DNA from 3 places in the Lysinibacillus sp. NPDC093216 genome. Region 1 is predicted to be linked to each of the others. Evidence: predicted binding sites of a transcription regulator. Region 1 holds the regulator's gene; each other region holds the start of a gene.

Region 1 (5,756 bases):
AAGTTAAAAATATTGAAGCTTCATTTAATGGAACAATGGAAATTGAGTTAGTTTTAGGCATTAAAGAAGTAATTTCTCGTAATTATCGAAAGCAATTTAAAAACCGTTTGGGGGTTTAATATAGGTGCATTTTTTTAAAAATGTAGCGTTTGGCGTAAGTATGGGCTGTACAGTTTTTGTTTTTATTAATCTTTTTGGTTCTTGGATTTTTGGAGATATTTTTTTAGAAGCTATTACGGCAGACTTTATACAACAATCTCTAGGTTCAATTATTGTGGGGCTTGCTTGTGTATTACCATCATATATTTATCAAGTAGAACGTTTAACGTTTTTACTACAAACAGCTATCCATTTTGCAATTTCTTTAGGTACTTTTATTGTTGTTGCACTATTTTTAAATTGGCTTCCCACATCATCTATAGGAATAACTATGTTAATGCTATTCTTTAGTGTTTTACTATTTACTCTAATTTGGCTGTTATTTTATCTATATAACAAATCAGAAGTGAAAAAAATGAATAAAAAGATTGATGAGCTTATAAATAGAAAGTAAAAAAATTGTGAAACTTCACGGCTTGGGGGAAAAATGAAATGTTTATCAAAACAAAAAGACTATTAATAAGAGAATTTGAAATTCAAGATTGGCAAGCTGTCTATGAATATACTTCGAATCCGAATGTGATGAAGTATATTCCCGAGGGCGTTTTTAATGAGGAAGAAGCTAAAAAGTTCGTTTCAGAGAATAGAGGCGATAAAGCAAAATACTTCCCTATTATTTTAGTAAGCGAAAATATTGTTATTGGTCATATTGTTTTCCATCAATATTTTGGTGACCATACATATGAAATTGGCTGGGTATTGAATCCGAACTATTACAATAATGGATATGCCTCTGAAGCAGCAAAAGCTGTACTGGATTACGGATTTAAAGAAAAGAAACTTCATAGAATTATTGCAACATGCCAACCAGAAAACATCCCATCCTATCGAGTAATGGAGAAAATCGGCATGAGGCGCGAGGGTTATTTTAAAAAATGTATACCAAACGGAGATGAGTGGTGGGATGAATACTACTATGCTGTCTTAGATGAGGAATGGGCATAAGATCCTTTCAGGTATTAATAAAATCTACTTTATTACTATGTCTATTTCGGTTTCTAGAGGAGAGATTTATATGAAAAAGACCGCTGTATTATTGTATCCCCAATTTAGTGAATATGAACTGAGTGTGGCATTATCTATATTAATGCAAGGGAATAAACCTATTGTAACTGTTGGATTAAACAGTGAAGAAATTAAAGGGGAATCTGGGTTATCTTGTATAGCCGATACACAAATAAGTGAAGTTAATCTTGACGAAATCGATAGCCTGATATTACCTGGGTGTATGGATATAGCTTTACTAATACATGAGCAAAAATTAATTGATTTTATTGGAAATGCAAATGCCAAAGGTGCGATCATTGCAAGCATCTCTAGCAGCCCAACTCTTCTAGCAAAAGCTGGAGTATTAAAGAACAAAAAATATACTGTAGGATTATCACAAGAAGGTATGGATAAGTTAGGTTTCTTTGATCTTAATCATTTCTCTGAAGAACTAGTTGTACAAGACGGCAACATAATAACTGCGAGAGGTAGAGGTTTTATAAAGTTTGGCATTACTGTGGGTAAAGCCCTGCATCTCTCTTTTAATGAAAATTGGTACCGTGAATAACGAAATAATGCTAATTAATAATAAATGTTTTTCAACATAATAGTGAATTTATGAGGGAGAGAGGTAGAGATCGCTACTTCTCTTATTTTTATTTGCTCTTGGGTAAAGTTCCACATGGTAAATGTATTTTAGTTACTCATTCTATTCGTCGATCGGGCTATCCAGCATTTTGACGATTCTATCCATTACTTCGCCGATTCTATACGTCACTTTGGGAGCTTAGAGCCTTAAAAAAAATCAGCGGGACGATAAAACTCCCACTGATTAAAACGTCACTTTATTTTGCCCGCTTCCCTCTTGATGTTCCCGATATCTCCTATGGACTGTAGCTTTGCTTACTTCAAAACCTAGACCTCTAAGAGTCATGGCGATTTCCTCAAAGGTGAAGCCTCGATTACGTAGGTTGACAATTTCGTCTACAGGGACTTCCTTACGTTCTTGACCATTTGGATTTCCACGGTTAGATAAATTGTTTTCTGGGCGATAGCCATTTTCAACGGCACGACGCATGCCACGACGTATTTTAGCATTATGGATTCTGCGCTGGTACTCCTCTACGATTGCTAAAATTTCTAGGAGCATCGTATCCATTTCATTTAATTGTATTGGCCCCTCGTCTCGCATAGAAAAAACATCAGTTTCAGTTTTCTGCAATAAATGCAATACTGCCATTCGAGCATTTCCACGACCTAAGCGTGTTTCATCCTGCACAAATAATGCTTCTATCTCTTTTTCTTTAATGAAATCGAGCATTTCTAGTAAACCTTCACGTTCCACATCATAACCGCTATGCTTGTCCTTAAAAACACGCATGACTTCGTAGCCCTGTTCTTTAGCATAGCGCATCAACTCCTCTTGCTGACGCTCCAACGAGGAACTTTGTGTCTCTTTTTCTGTACTCACACGGCAATAGACAACAGCCGATTGTTGATTCATCATCATTTTTCGTTTCTCGCAATTTCAATTGAATTTATAGGATAGGATTGGTCACCCACTACTGGAATCACTAGGGATTTGCCTGCAATAATTTGTATGTTCGATAATTCATTTTCTGTTTTCACAAGCTTAATCCATTCATCCGTTTTCATTTTACCACGGTATTGATCGGCTAACGACCATAAGCTATCACCATGTGCGATTTCAATTTCTGTGTACGTTACATCGCCTGGGTCTGTTATAAAAAGGTATGCCGCAAAAAGTAGACAAGCTCCGAATAAAGTTGTAATATGTGGATTTTTCTTTAACCAGTTCATGTTTAAAACCTCTTTTCTAGAATGTTTGTTCGGAATATATGTTCTCATATTAATACGAACAAACGTTTTTGTCAAACACTTTTCGAACCTATGTTTGCTTAAGTGTTCGCATTCTGTTATACTATTAATAAGTAGAATGATTAAAAAAAGAGGTGAGCCATTATGAAAAAAGTTTCGAAAAGACAAGAGGCCATATTAGATTTCATTAAAGAAGAAGTACGAGCAAAGGGGTATCCACCTTCTGTACGTGAGATTGGTGAGGCAGTTGGACTTGCTTCAAGCTCAACAGTTCATGGGCATTTAGCTCGTTTAGAACAAAAAGGCTTGATTCGACGCGATCCAACTAAACCACGTGCTATTGAAATTTTAGAGCCAGAGGATTCTATTCAAAAGCAACATGTTATTCATGTCCCATTAGTTGGGAAGGTTACTGCAGGTTCTCCAATAACTGCTGTTGAAAATATCGATGAATATTTCCCACTACCAGATATTTATGGTACAAGTGAAGATCAATTATTTATGCTAGAAATTATGGGCGAATCAATGATTGAAGCTGGCATTTTAGACGGAGATTTAGTGATTGTTAAACAAAAAGCAACAGCTGATAATGGTGATATTGTCGTAGCAATGACTGAAGAGAATGAAGCAACCGTAAAACGTTTCTTTAAGGAAAAAAGTCATTTTCGTTTACAGCCTGAAAACTCAACAATGGAGCCAATTATCGTAGATCAAGTTTCTATTTTGGGACATGTTGTAGGTCTATACCGTCGTGTACATTAAAAGTATCTCAATTTTAAAATATAAAAAGAGGATATTATGTTCACAAATGAGCATATACCTCTTTTTCTTATGTTTTGAGTGCTATTTTATACACTAAAAAAGAACCCACTTTACAATGGATTCCTTACACCTAGCATTGTATTCATGTTCATCACGAAGGTTATCTTAGCCTTGGATAAAAAATAATGCTTATAAAGTTTTATGCCTCTACTTTAAACTTTAAACTTGCCTTTACAAATGCAGCAAATAGTTTCTTTGATACTTCATCTCCTGCAACGGCTAGTTCTTCTGGATGCCATTGTACTGCTAGACAAAATGGTAAATCAACATGCTCTACCGCTTCAATGATACCATCACTTGATTTTGCTACCACTTTCAACTTTTCTGCTACTACATTTATTGCCTGATGATGAAATGAATTCACAGCAATTTTTTCTTCCTCAATAATCGTTTTTAATAATGTATCCGGTGTTAAATTTACATAATGTGTTGCAACACCTCGCGCTGCTTGTTGCACATGCTTTATTAATTTTTTACTATGATACTCACTTTCAATATCCTGATAGACTGTGCCTCCAAACGCAACATTTAGTATTTGAAGCCCTCGACAGATTCCGAGAATCGGCATTTTCCGAATATTGGCTGCATTAATTAAAGCAAGCTCCACTGAATCTCGTTCAGGATGAACCTTCCCTAATTTCGGTGTAGGTTCTGCGTCAAAGAGGAATGGATGTACATCATAGCCACCCGAAAGTAATAATCCGTCCGTCAATGATAAAATTTGTGCTACATCCTCTTCAACGCCAAGTGGAATTATAAGTGGAACTCCCCCTGCTTCAATTATACTTTTGCTATATGCAGCATTTAATCTTGAGGACAAATCATCCTCCGCAAAAGCCGTTATTCCGATAATTGGTTTCATCCTATCCCCTCCATGATCTTTATCTTGCAATAACTGCCTGTAAAAGCCAAATTGGTGAAGATATTAATCATTGAAGGAATCCATCACTGATTAATTACCAAAATCCAAGATACCAATTCATCAACGCATCCCCATAGAAATAGATGATAATAGCTGCCAGAGCAATAGAAGGTCCGAATGGTATAGGCGTTTTTCTTCCCTGTCCGCGTACCTTTAATACAACGATGCCAACAATCATGCCAATTACTGCCGCTACAAATAACGTCAGAATTGTATGTATTGTCCCGAGTACGAGACCAAGTAAAAAGAATAATTTAATATCACCACCACCCATTCCACCTCTTGATAGAACAGCTATACAATATAATATGCCAAAACCTACGACAGCACCAACTATGCTGTCCCACCACGGTGACAAAGGAGATATCACGCGTCCAAAAACTAGCAATGGTAAAAAGAATAATAGCACCTTATCGGGAATAAGCATATACGCAAAATCCGACACAACAATAATGACTAATAATGAAATAAATAATAGCGCTACAAAAAATTCTGCACTAAAGCCTAATTTCCAATAAGCAAAAGCAAATAATAGGCCTGTTATAAGTTCCATCAGTGGATAAATCCAAGAAATCTTTTGCCCACAGCTACGGCATTTTCCACCTAAAAATAAATAAGACAAAACAGGCACCAAATCAAGCGCCGTCAACTGTCTCTTACAAGAAGTGCAATGCGAGGGTGGACGCACAATGGACTCTTTCAAAGGCACCCGTAAGCCAACCACATTAAAAAATGAGCCAAGAACAAGCCCAAATATTAAAACTGTAATTGTATAAGCAATTTCCATTTTATGTCCTCCTATACTAATAGACGCCCATACATTTAAGTATGCGCGCCATTTAGATTATTGTTGTCCTTCATAATAGAACGTCGTTACTTGTATGGTTGCTTTTAAGGTTGAATCAGCGTCCTCCTTGAATTTCGCTTCTTCACCCGTTAATGTGAAATCGATTGCATCAATTTTCATCACACGATCAATTTTTTCAATCTCTTTTATAAACTCAACCATTGCTTTATTATCCATTGC
Region 2 (5,756 bases), 110 kb from region 1:
TTGGGTGCTAATGCAGTCTAAAAATAAAGCAGTGCCAGATGTTATGGAAGATACTCCATCAGAAATAGAATATGATACAAAAGCAAAACCAATAGATACAGAAAAAGAAAAAGAAAAAGAAAAAGAGAAAAAAGCTCAAACAAATAACAAACAAGACTCAGCAGATTCAAAAGATTCAGTACAGGAAACACCTGATGAAAAGCAAACTGAAGAGGTTAAGCAATCGATTTCAGCTGGGGCTATTGAAGCGGATGGTGCTACAACTTCTTATACGTTAACAGGTACAGACGCATTTAAAATACGTATTGAAGTATCCGGTCCTACATTTATCGGTATTCGAAACCAACAGCAACAAGAATTACTATCAGATACTCGTGTCTATAATGCAGGAGAAGTAGTAGAATTCGACGCAACATCTCAAAATTACGCCCGTATCCGCTTAGGTAATTCAGCGCAAGCTAAAGTATACATTAATGACGAGCCTTTAACGTATGCACAGCAAATTGTAACGCAAAACATCGTCATCAATTTCAATAAAGAACAGTAGTCATCTAGTGATGACTACTTTCTTTCATCATGAAAGGTGTTAGAAAAATGAACATTCCAAATAAAATTACCATCTCTCGAATCTTACTTATTCCGTTCTTTGTCATTGTTATGATGTTTGATTTTGGCTGGGGAACAATGTCACTATTCGGTGCGACGATGCCTGTTCATCATTTTGTAGGTGCACTCATTTTTATTATTGCTTCAGCGACTGATTGGGTGGATGGTTATTATGCACGTAAGTACAATCTTGTGACAACATTTGGGAAATTTTTAGACCCACTTGCTGACAAGTTGCTAGTTTCAGCAGCTTTTATTTTAATGGTAGAGCTTGATATGGCGCCTGCATGGATAATAATAATTATTATTAGCCGTGAATTTGCAGTAACTGGCCTTCGTTTAATATTGGCAGGTGAAGGAGAAGTTGTTGCGGCGAACCAGCTTGGTAAAATTAAAACATGGGCCCAAATTGTGGCCATCGGAGCAGCACTTTTACACAATACAGTCTTTACACTTATCGGTTTTCGATTCGATTCAATTATGCTATATATTGCATTGTTCTTTACGCTATGGTCTGGATGGGATTATTTCTATCTAAATCGACGTGCCTTACTTGAGTCTAAATAAGAGAGGTCTTGAGGATCATGAATGCTGAAATTCTTGCAGTTGGCTCAGAGTTATTGCTTGGTCAGATTTCGAACACAAATGCCAGATTTATTTCTAGTCAGTTGTCCGAGTTAGGGATAAATGTGTATTATCACACTGTTGTTGGAGATAATGCACAACGTTTAGAAGAGGCTATTTCCATTGCAGAGACTCGTGCTGATTTAATCATTTTCTCTGGTGGGCTTGGTCCTACAAAGGATGATTTAACAAAGGAAACGATTGCGCGTCATCTTGACGTTTCTCTCGATTTTGATGATATCGCACTGGCTAATATTGAGCAGTTTTTTGCCAAACGAGGACGTCCAATGACGGATAATAATCGTAAGCAAGCTTTAATACTAGCGGGTAGTGAGGTGCTTGCAAACCATCACGGCATGGCACCTGGCATGATATTAACAAAGGATGAACGTACGTATATTTTACTTCCGGGGCCACCTAAAGAGCTTGAGCCAATGTTCCAGTTTGAAGCAAAGCCAAAACTCGGTGCGATGTTAAATGCTGGAGAGGTAATTACATCGCATGTTATGCGTTTTTATGGCATTGGAGAGGCGGAGCTTGAGGTTCGTGTCCAACATATTTTAGATGCGCAAACAAATCCAACTGTTGCTCCACTTGCTTCTGACGGCGAGGTTACATTACGTGTAACAGCTAAAGCAGAAACGGAGCAAGAAGCGCAGCATCTTATTGCCGCAAAGGTAACGGAGATTCAAGCGCTTGTTGGGGACTATCAATACGGTATAGATGATGATTCTCTTGCCTCTAAAACAGTAGAAATGTTACTAGATAATAAGTTAACAATTTCTGCAGCAGAAAGTTTAACAGCAGGTTTATTTCAGTCAGAATTAGCTGAAATACCAGGTGTAGGAGATGCCCTTGTTGGTGGCGTTGTTACGTATACGGAAGAGGCTAAAATTAAGCAACTCGGTATTTCAAAGGAATTTTTAACTACACATGGGATTGTAAGCAGTGAATGTGCAGCAGCTATGGCAAGTGCTGTACGTAAAAAGTTTGATACGGATATTGGTATTGGATTAACAGGTGCGGCAGGTCCTACAGCCCATGATCATCAACCAGCGGGAACGGTTTGGATAGGTATTGCCATTGGCGATGAAAAACCAATAACGTATTTACTGCATTTATCGGGTATGCGTAATACAAATCGACTGCGCGCGGCGAAATTTACTTGTCATTATTTAATGCAACTTTTGGAAGAAAGAGGCTTTAAAAAACGTTAATCAATTATGCCCCGGCATAATATAGGTTCATCCCCAAAAGTTGCGGATGACTTTTGTTAAAACGTCTACTATGTAAATAAGTTGATTGGAGTGGAGGCTGGGCGACTCCTTGGGGATTAGCAATAGAGGAACGAAGGCTAAAATCATCACGTCCTGTGATAACGCCTTCGTGACCAACATCGTGTTGGCCCGAGACCCTGGAGCGAGCAACGCGAGTGAAGCGGCTCATCGGACGCCCCCAGGAAAGCGCCCAGTCGGAACGGAAATCAACCACACGTTTTGGTGGTAATCCATAATATAGTTGAAAATAGAAATTTGGGTAATGGAAAGTTACCCAAATTTTTATTTTGAAGAAAAACGAATAAACGTTCGCTTTTTTCTTGCGTCTTCTCTCAAAAACAAGTATAGTAGAGATAGAGAAAAACAGTGAACAGTTTTCGAAGGAGGAAAATGAATGAGTGATCGTAAAGCTGCCTTAGAACAGGCGTTAAAACAAATTGAAAAGAATTTTGGTAAAGGTTCCATCATGAAACTTGGCGAAAAGACTGATTTAGAAATCGCTACATCTTCAAGTGGTTCGCTAGCACTTGATGCTGCATTAGGTGTTGGTGGATATCCACGTGGACGTATTATTGAAGTATATGGCCCTGAATCATCAGGTAAAACAACGGTTGCTCTTCATGCCATTGCAGAAGTACAGGCAAATGGTGGACAAGCAGCGTTTATCGATGCTGAGCATGCACTAGATCCAATTTACGCACAAAAATTAGGCGTCAATATTGATGAACTTCTATTATCTCAACCAGATACAGGAGAACAGGCGCTTGAAATCGCAGAAGCATTAGTACGTAGTGGTGCTATCGATATCATCGTTATTGACTCCGTAGCAGCATTAGTTCCGAAAGCGGAAATCGAAGGAGATATGGGTGATTCGCATGTTGGTTTACAAGCCCGTTTAATGTCTCAGGCCTTACGTAAGCTTTCAGGTGCTATTAATAAATCAAAAACAATCGCCATTTTCATTAACCAAATTCGTGAAAAAATTGGTGTTATGTTCGGAAACCCAGAAACAACACCTGGTGGACGTGCGCTTAAATTCTACAGCTCAGTACGTTTAGAGGTTCGTCGTGCGGAAGCTATTAAACAAGGCAATGACATTATGGGTAACCGTACAAAAATTAAAATTGTCAAAAACAAAGTGGCACCACCATTCCGTACAGCTGAAGTTGATATTATGTACGGTGAAGGAATTTCAAAAGAGGGCGAAACAGTTGATTTAGGTGTTGAACTAGACATCGTTCAAAAAAGCGGTTCTTGGTATGCTTACGGTGATGAGCGCCTAGGTCAAGGTCGTGAAAATGCTAAACAGTATTTAAAAGAAAATCCAGCAGTACTAGACGACATCGCAAATAAAATCCGTGCTTCTTACGGTATTGCATCTTCATCTTACACAATTGCTGCGCATGATGAAGAGGAAGATATGGATGAGGAATTAAAGCTTCTTCTTGAAGATGAATAATATAAATGCATTGTTCCCACTCTTTATAGTGTGAGCAATGCATTTTTTTATTTACACATATTGGAGAATATGGTTTTATAATATTTGTTAGGTTATCCATATATTTGGCTCATCTTCAAAAGTCGTGTATGCCATTTTTAAAATAATTCCTAAGTACTGCTTCTACGCATTAATGATAAAAGTTAAAATAAGCATTAGTGTAAAAGTATTAGGTAATTAATTCTCTTAATGGATATGACTTACTTTTTCTCTTTAGAGGGCGAACAGATGCCCGACTATCCTTGACAGAGCTTAAGGCTAGCTATACAATTAAAAATGTATAATTTCTGAATTATGACTTTAAATAGGCAGTACATTCTGACTTCATTTTAAGTGAAGATGAAGACTCTGGCAGATGTTATGGATTTTGAAAGAAATGAATAATAAGAAGGTAGCCTTAGATCTTCGCATCCTGCGAAAACGGCTGACGTATCTGCATCGGTAAAACGCCACTTCCCGTGACTATACCGAATGCCCGACATCGTGTCGGCTCCTCGTGCAGACCTAAACATTTCAAAATCTGAGACACAATTAGTATGCCGAGGCGAAATTGATGTATGCGCCGACTGAAACTGTAATACCCAAATAGCAAGAGGAGGTGTTCATATGGATGGAATTACTATCATCTCCGCTTTGCTTGGACTCATCGTTGGTGCCGCTGTTAGCTATATCTACATGAAAAAAGTGAATGACTCAAAAATCACTGGTGCTAAACATGTCGCTGAAACAATCGTTGAAGAAGGAAAACGAGAAGCGGAGGCATTGAAGAAAGAAGCACTACTTGAAGCCAAAGATGAAACTCACAAATTTCGTACTGAAGCAGAAAATGACATTCGTGAACGTCGTTCAGAACTTCAGAAACAAGAGAACCGTTTATTGCAAAGAGAAGAGAATCTTGATCGCAAAGATGATGCTCTAAATAAGAGAGAAGCAAGCTTAGAGCGTAAAGAACAAGCGCTAAGCGAAAGACAACAGCATATGGAACAGATGGAAAGCAAAGTGGACGAGCTCGTTGCCTTGCAAAAATCAGAGCTAGAGCGAATTTCTGCTTTAACTAGAGATGAAGCAAAAGCTATTATCTTAGGAGAAGTAGAAAAAGAGCTAACAACTGATATTGCTGTGATGACGAAGGAAGCTGAAACACGTGCGAAGGAAGAATCAGATAAAAAAGCACGTGAAATTTTATCACTGGCACTGCAACGTTTTGCAGCGGATCATGTTGCTGAAACAACAGTATCTGTCGTGAACTTGCCAAATGATGAAATGAAAGGTCGTATTATTGGTCGTGAAGGTCGTAACATCCGTACTTTGGAAACGTTAACAGGTATAGATTTAATTATTGATGATACTCCAGAGGCGGTTATTTTATCAGGCTTTGATCCAATTCGTCGTGAAACGGCTCGACTTGCACTTGAAAAACTTGTACAGGATGGCCGCATCCACCCTGCTCGAATTGAGGAAATGGTAGAAAAATCTCGACGTGAAGTGGATGAACAAATCCGCGAAACAGGTGAGCAGACAACATTTGAAATTGGCATTCATAATTTACATCCAGATTTAATGAAGATTTTAGGCCGCATGAAATATCGTACAAGTTATGGACAAAACGTTCTAAAACACTCAATTGAGGTCGCATATTTAGCAGGCTTGCTCGCTGCTGAACTTGGTGAAGATGTAGCATTAGCTCGCCGTGCAGGCTTATTACATGATATTGGTAAGGCAATTGACCATGAAGTTGAAGGTAGCCATGT
Region 3 (5,756 bases), on a different contig from region 1:
TGATCACTCAAATACATAAGATTCCTTACATGCAAATTTGATATTCTACACACATTTATTCAAACGGCTATGAATGAGCTCCTCTACCTGTGCTTTTAGAGCTTGATTGGCATAACGTAGCACTTCATCTTCGCCTGCTGTTTTGATGATTACATCGCTGAAATATTCATCAATTTTGACCCACTTTACAACGGCAATATTTTTCTTAGCTAGAACTCGCCTTTTATTGTAGAAATCATGTCTTATATCTTTTAATAAATCTTCTACAATATGGATGTAGATTTTGGACATTTTTAACTTTTCGAGCGATGAATAGTCTTGTTGTAATGACCTGATGGCCATATCTAATTTTATAAACTCATACAAAACACTACGATCCTCACCATTAATCATCAACGTCCACCATCTTTGCGTCTTGGATTGTATCAAATGCAATACGTTTGATGGCTACATCCGTCTCAAGTAACAATTCCTTTTTAATTGTATCAGTTCCTGTAACTAGCCCTGTCTCGTCATGCAAATTATTGTTGCTCCACAGCGTTAACGTAATCAGTTTTTGCATTTTAAAAGCGCGTTGTATAGTCTGTTCTATTTCCTCTAACTCCCACTCGGTTAATTCTCGCTTTTTATCGTAAAATTGCTCTTGCTTCCATACTTTAATGAGGCCAAGATGCTCAGGAAGCATCATCGCCGTCCACTTCATTGATCCACGGTCACGTATCATCTAAACACTCCTCGAATTCTTAATCGTTCTTCTATCTCGTCTTATCTCATTCCCCCCTTACGCTAAGTGCCCGCCTACTAAGCGATTACGTGTAATAGCTGTGCCAGCCTTTGTATAAGAAGCCGCCCTTAATAAGGCTACAGCGCCATATTTTCTTCGAATAGCATCCATAACGTGGCCAATTACTTGTCGTTGCTCCTTGCGCTCATCAAATAAATCCAATTGGATACTGCACGCTGGTTCTAGGTTCGTTATTCTAACTGACAATTGACGCGCTGGCTCGCCTGCAAAGTGCTCATCCAGTAATTCTAGACAAGTTTTATACATCACTAGCGTTTCACTTGTTGGCACTGCAATCGTTCTAGAGCGTTGGAAACCTTTTGTCATAGCACTACGACTATAAGACAAACCTAATGTAATTGTCCGACCGACATAACCTGCTTCGCGCGTTCGCCTCATCACGTCCTCACACATTTCTAGTAACGCCACGGATATTTCTTTTCTTGTATGGTAGTCACGCATTAACATCTGGCCTTTCCCAAAGCTTAGAGCTGAGTTTTTAACTAGAGGCTCTCCAAGCGTGGAAAGATCAATGCCATGCGCATGGTGGTACAGTTGATTACCCATGATGCCGAATTTTTTTTCTAATTCATTTAAATCAGCTTTTGCTAATCCACCGACTGTTACTATCCCCATTGCATTTAACTTGGCTTCCATCTGTTTTCCGATACCCCACATCTCAGATAAAGGACGCACAGGCCAAAGTTTCGTTGGCACATCTTCGTAAGTCCACTTTGCAAAACCTGACTTTTTAGCTTCAAGGTCTAAAGCAAGTTTTGCCATCAACATGTTCGGCCCCATCCCAATAGCACTTGGAATACGAAATTGATCATATATCGCTTTTTGAATTTCCTTTGCTGTATCCTCAGGAGGTCCCCAAAGCCTTTCTGTTCCAGTTAGGTCCACCCAACTTTCATCGACACTATAAACATGTATGCACTCTGATGGCACATACTTTGAAATAAGGCGAGTGATAGCCATAGACATTTCAATGAAGAAACTCATCTTCGGTTCAAAAAGTTTTATGTCTGGATGCTTTGGTATTTCAAAACGACGATTTCCTGTTTTTATCTTAAATCGCTCCTTCATAGGTGGCGATGCAGCTAAGACAACGCTACCAGGTTGAGTGAAATTAGCTATGATGGCGATTGGGGTTGTCATGACATCTAAACCTTCAAGCATTGCCATGCAACTAGCGTAAAAGCTTTTCATATCAATACATATAATGGAACGTTCAGGCAGATTTTCATCCATTAAATGATCCCTCGCTCTTTATAGACATGGAACAATAATTAAAAGTACGCTATTGACTATCTTAATTATTTTGACACACGTGATGACTCCAGACTTTGTACTGTACATCCTATTTACTAACTGATTGTGTTGCATCCCTTTTATTAACTGATCTTTCATTGTTTTTAATCTCCCCACGCAAAACAGAACGTTTGTTTGTATATATTATACGCACAAACGTTCTGTTTTAGAAGTGGTAATTTTTAGATCAGTCTTTTTAATTGATCTGAAGCTGATTTAAAGTCCTGTAATTCCCCAATATCGTGGAAGTTTCTCAATGGATTCCTACAGCTCTAATTCTTTCTAATACAAATGGTATTGTAAATTTTTAGGACTTACATGTTGAATTAACTGCATAATTGATTAGCCTTATAACAGATTCACCAAAGATTTTGTTTGGTTAGGACTTACAACAATACAGAATTTGCAGATGTTTTTCTATTTTTATCCTTGCATTATGATGTCAGCTACTATTTAACGCGAGAAGATTTAATGAAGAAGGAAATAATTAAACCAACCATAGCTATAATTAGAGTGAATATAAAGGAGTCCTGTACTCCCGCTGTTAATGAAGCTCTAATTGAAGAAGGGTCAGATAGATCAGTCATATTGTTCATATATCTTTTCTGAGAAGCGGACATAATCGTAATCGCAACTGCAGTGCCAATTGCTCCCGACATTTGCTGTAATGTATTCATTAAAGCAGTACCATCTGGGTAAAGATTTTTAGGTAATTGGTTTAGTCCATTTGTCTGAGCAGGCATCAAAACCATCGATACACCTAAAAATAGAATGGAGTGCATCACAATCACCATACTAACCGGCGTTTCAATGGTAACGTTTGACATGATCCATAACATGATAAACATGATTGCAAATCCAGGTATAACAAGTCCTCTTGGTCCGAATTTGTCAAAGATACGACCTGTGATTGGGGACATTAATCCATTCAGCACACCACCTGGCAACAAAACAAGCCCCGCGGTAAATGCAGTCAATGCTAGTCCTGTTTGCAAATATAATGGCAACAAAATCATCGTGGACATTATTACCGTGAAGCAAATAAATACGGCCAATAAACCTAGAGTAAACATTGGATATTTTAATACACGTAAATCAAGCATAGGTTTATCCATTTTTAATTGTCGCAAAGAAAACAAGGTAAGTGCAGCAAGACCTATAATAATCATCGTGATCACAATCGTACTTCCCCAGCCATTCTCACCCGCGCTGCTAAAGCCATAGACAATTCCTCCAAAACCAATCGAAGATAGAAGAATAGATAATATATCAATTTTGGGTTTAGTTATGGTTGATACATTCTGCATATACACTATACCCGATACCAACGCAAGAATCAGAAAAGGCAAACAAACCCAGAAAATCCAATGCCAAGTCAGTTTTTCAAGAATTAATCCTGAGATTGAGGGTCCAACTGCGGGTGCAAACATAATGACTAACCCTATTAGTCCCATTGTTGCACCTCTCTTATTGACTGGAAAAATCAATAAGATCGAATTAAACATCAGAGGTAGCAATAATCCCGTACCTATAGCTTGAATCACTCGAGAAAACATTAATACTTCGAAGCTTGGTGCAAGAGCTGCGACTAGTGTCCCAATAATTGAAAAAATCAATGACACAATAAATATTTGACGTGTACTAAACCATTGAAGTAAGAGACCCGAGACAGGAACTAATATCCCTAAGGTCAATAAATAACCTGTTGTCAGCCATTGAACCGTGGAAGAACTAATAGAAAATACTTGTATTAAATCCCCGAGAGCCATGTTTAAAGCCGTTTCACTGAACAATCCAATGAAACCAGCAATTAAGAAAGAAATTAATATTGGAGTAGTTTTAATCACTTTTGTTTGTTGTGTTTCTACTGTTAATGACATAAATAATCCACCTAAAATTTTATTTTGTTATAAGCTTGTCGTTAGTCTTAGCAGATTAATTTTAATGGCAATTTCTTCTGCACTTCTTTTTTTGTACAACGAGTTGCTTCCTTCTCTCTTACTCTACTTTCTTTTTTAAACAGCAGATACACGAAATAAGGAACATCGATAATGTAGATCACAAATGCCTACAGGCAGTTCAGCTGGAGCAAAGATCATCTTTCCGATATTACATATTTATAATGAATACCGACTAGTCTTCTAGCCACTATGAGGGGCAATTAAGCCAATAAATCCAACACTTCCTGCTACAGATAAACATGCGCTAACTAACCCGACGCAGCATAAAAGAAAAAACATTCTTTCCCGGTCTTTCTTTAAGCCTATTCCTATGGCTAATACCTCATCCAAATTTAATAGGTTAAGTCTGTGCGATTTCCATCAAATGATTGGCGTTAAAATTATTATCCATGGAATACGCTAATATATGAATCCTAGTCGTACTATAAAGGCTGCCTGATAACCAGACAGTCGCCATTTCAAAATCTTGTGGGTCCATCTTTAATGAAATATAAAGAGTAATGGCCCTAAAACCTGAACTAAAGGCGCTCCCTACTAAACATCGGCCACGCCCATAGTCGAAGGGGATGCAAGATAATTTCTTGTCATCCCCTTCATTAAAACTCCTGAAACCGCCATGAAGGCACCAACCAATAGCGCCCCTATCACACGCGGAAGGCGCGATGTTTGAATGATTAAATGATCCATATTCTCTGAATCAAAATGAAAAAGCTCCTGTCACATCATTTCATAACTCATTGATTTCGAACCATAGAAAAGAGATACGATTATTGTCACACTGAACAGAATGCATAATATGACAATTAAAACAAACTTATGGCTTAATAACGATTTCATTCCTTCTTGATCCATTCCATTACTTGTTCAGATGCTTTTGCACACTTTCTAAAAACTTGATTCGACTATAAACAGGACCTCCTTCCATGAGCGGATCAACCACATTGACATAAACGTGATCGTGTTTAAAGGCATTAATATTTCGGATAATTGGATTCTTCTTCAAGTCTTCGAATGCATTTTCCGCATCTTTGTTATCATTCGTAGAGAATTGCACAAACAAATAGTCTGGGTTCATTTCTGCCAATTGCTCGGCAGAGATTGCATCTTGCAATTTAGCCATGCCTATCTGATCTGGCATTTCTAAACCAATGTCATTGTATAAAAAGGGGTTAAAGTCTACATTTTTCGCAAAAATGTAAGTTTGCCCTCCGCGTATACGAACAGCGGCCACTTTTTTACCTTGAAGCTTTTCTTTTAATGATGCTTTTACTGCTTGTGTATCTGTTTTATATTGGGATAGAATTTTTTCTGCCTCACCTTGCTTCCCAGTTAATTCAGCCATTAATTTCAAATTGTCTTCCCAGTTTGTAGAAACGTGCGACACCAAAATAGTGGGAGCAATTTTTTGCAATTTCTCCACTGCCCCTTTTGGGAACTTGGTTGAACCTAAAATAACGTCTGGCTCTAATTGCAATATCTTCTCAAAGTTAGGTTGTCTTTTTTCACCAATTGATTCCGCCTTGCCCGTTACCGAAGCAAACATTTCTGGAAACTTTCCGCCCACCGATATTGCCCCTACTGGATGAACGTCAAGCATTACTGCATCTTCCATCGCTTCCATAGCCCCAGTAATCACAATTTTTTCTGCTTTTTGTGGAACGGTATACTTTTCACCGAGATACTCAATCGTTCTTGTT

What was found. Region 1 encodes LexA, which represses DNA repair genes until DNA is damaged. Its sites were predicted from a motif close to CGAACATATGTTCG; they were not measured.
Region 2: the regulator LexA is predicted to act here: its motif matches at 2,806-2,819, upstream of recA (recombinase RecA).
Region 3: the regulator LexA is predicted to act here: its motif matches at 2,223-2,236, upstream of ACQKOG_RS04315 (DNA polymerase thumb domain-containing protein).

What each region holds. Positions count from the first base shown of each region.
Region 1 is NZ_JBNNVB010000001.1:66,497-72,252, forward strand. Features, by position in the region: gene ACQKOG_RS00360 (LytTR family DNA-binding domain-containing protein) at 1-119, shown strand, start outside; gene ACQKOG_RS00365 (DUF3021 domain-containing protein) at 125-553, shown strand; gene ACQKOG_RS00370 (GNAT family N-acetyltransferase) at 592-1,104, shown strand; gene ACQKOG_RS00375 (DJ-1/PfpI family protein) at 1,175-1,714, shown strand; gene ACQKOG_RS00380 (YneB family resolvase-like protein) at 1,979-2,656, opposite strand; gene yneA (cell division suppressor protein YneA) at 2,653-2,967, opposite strand; gene lexA (transcriptional repressor LexA) at 3,130-3,747, shown strand; gene ACQKOG_RS00395 (gamma-glutamyl-gamma-aminobutyrate hydrolase family protein) at 3,947-4,669, opposite strand; gene ACQKOG_RS00400 (prepilin peptidase) at 4,764-5,516, opposite strand; gene ACQKOG_RS00405 (potassium transporter) at 5,574-5,756, opposite strand, start outside.
Region 2 is NZ_JBNNVB010000001.1:174,501-180,256, reverse strand. Features, by position in the region: gene ACQKOG_RS00900 (helix-turn-helix domain-containing protein) at 1-547, shown strand, start outside; gene pgsA (CDP-diacylglycerol--glycerol-3-phosphate 3-phosphatidyltransferase) at 595-1,173, shown strand; gene ACQKOG_RS00890 (competence/damage-inducible protein A) at 1,191-2,447, shown strand; gene recA (recombinase RecA) at 2,902-3,966, shown strand; gene rny (ribonuclease Y) at 4,612-5,756, shown strand, end outside.
Region 3 is NZ_JBNNVB010000002.1:377,458-383,213, reverse strand. Features, by position in the region: gene ACQKOG_RS04325 (aconitate hydratase) at 46-393, opposite strand; gene ACQKOG_RS04320 (YolD-like family protein) at 386-724, opposite strand; gene ACQKOG_RS04315 (DNA polymerase thumb domain-containing protein) at 782-2,038, opposite strand; gene ACQKOG_RS04310 (DHA2 family efflux MFS transporter permease subunit) at 2,548-3,978, opposite strand; gene ACQKOG_RS04305 (iron chelate uptake ABC transporter family permease subunit) at 4,240-4,389, opposite strand; partial or broken gene ACQKOG_RS04300 (iron chelate uptake ABC transporter family permease subunit) at 4,600-4,797, opposite strand; gene ACQKOG_RS04295 (ABC transporter substrate-binding protein) at 4,916-5,756, opposite strand, start outside.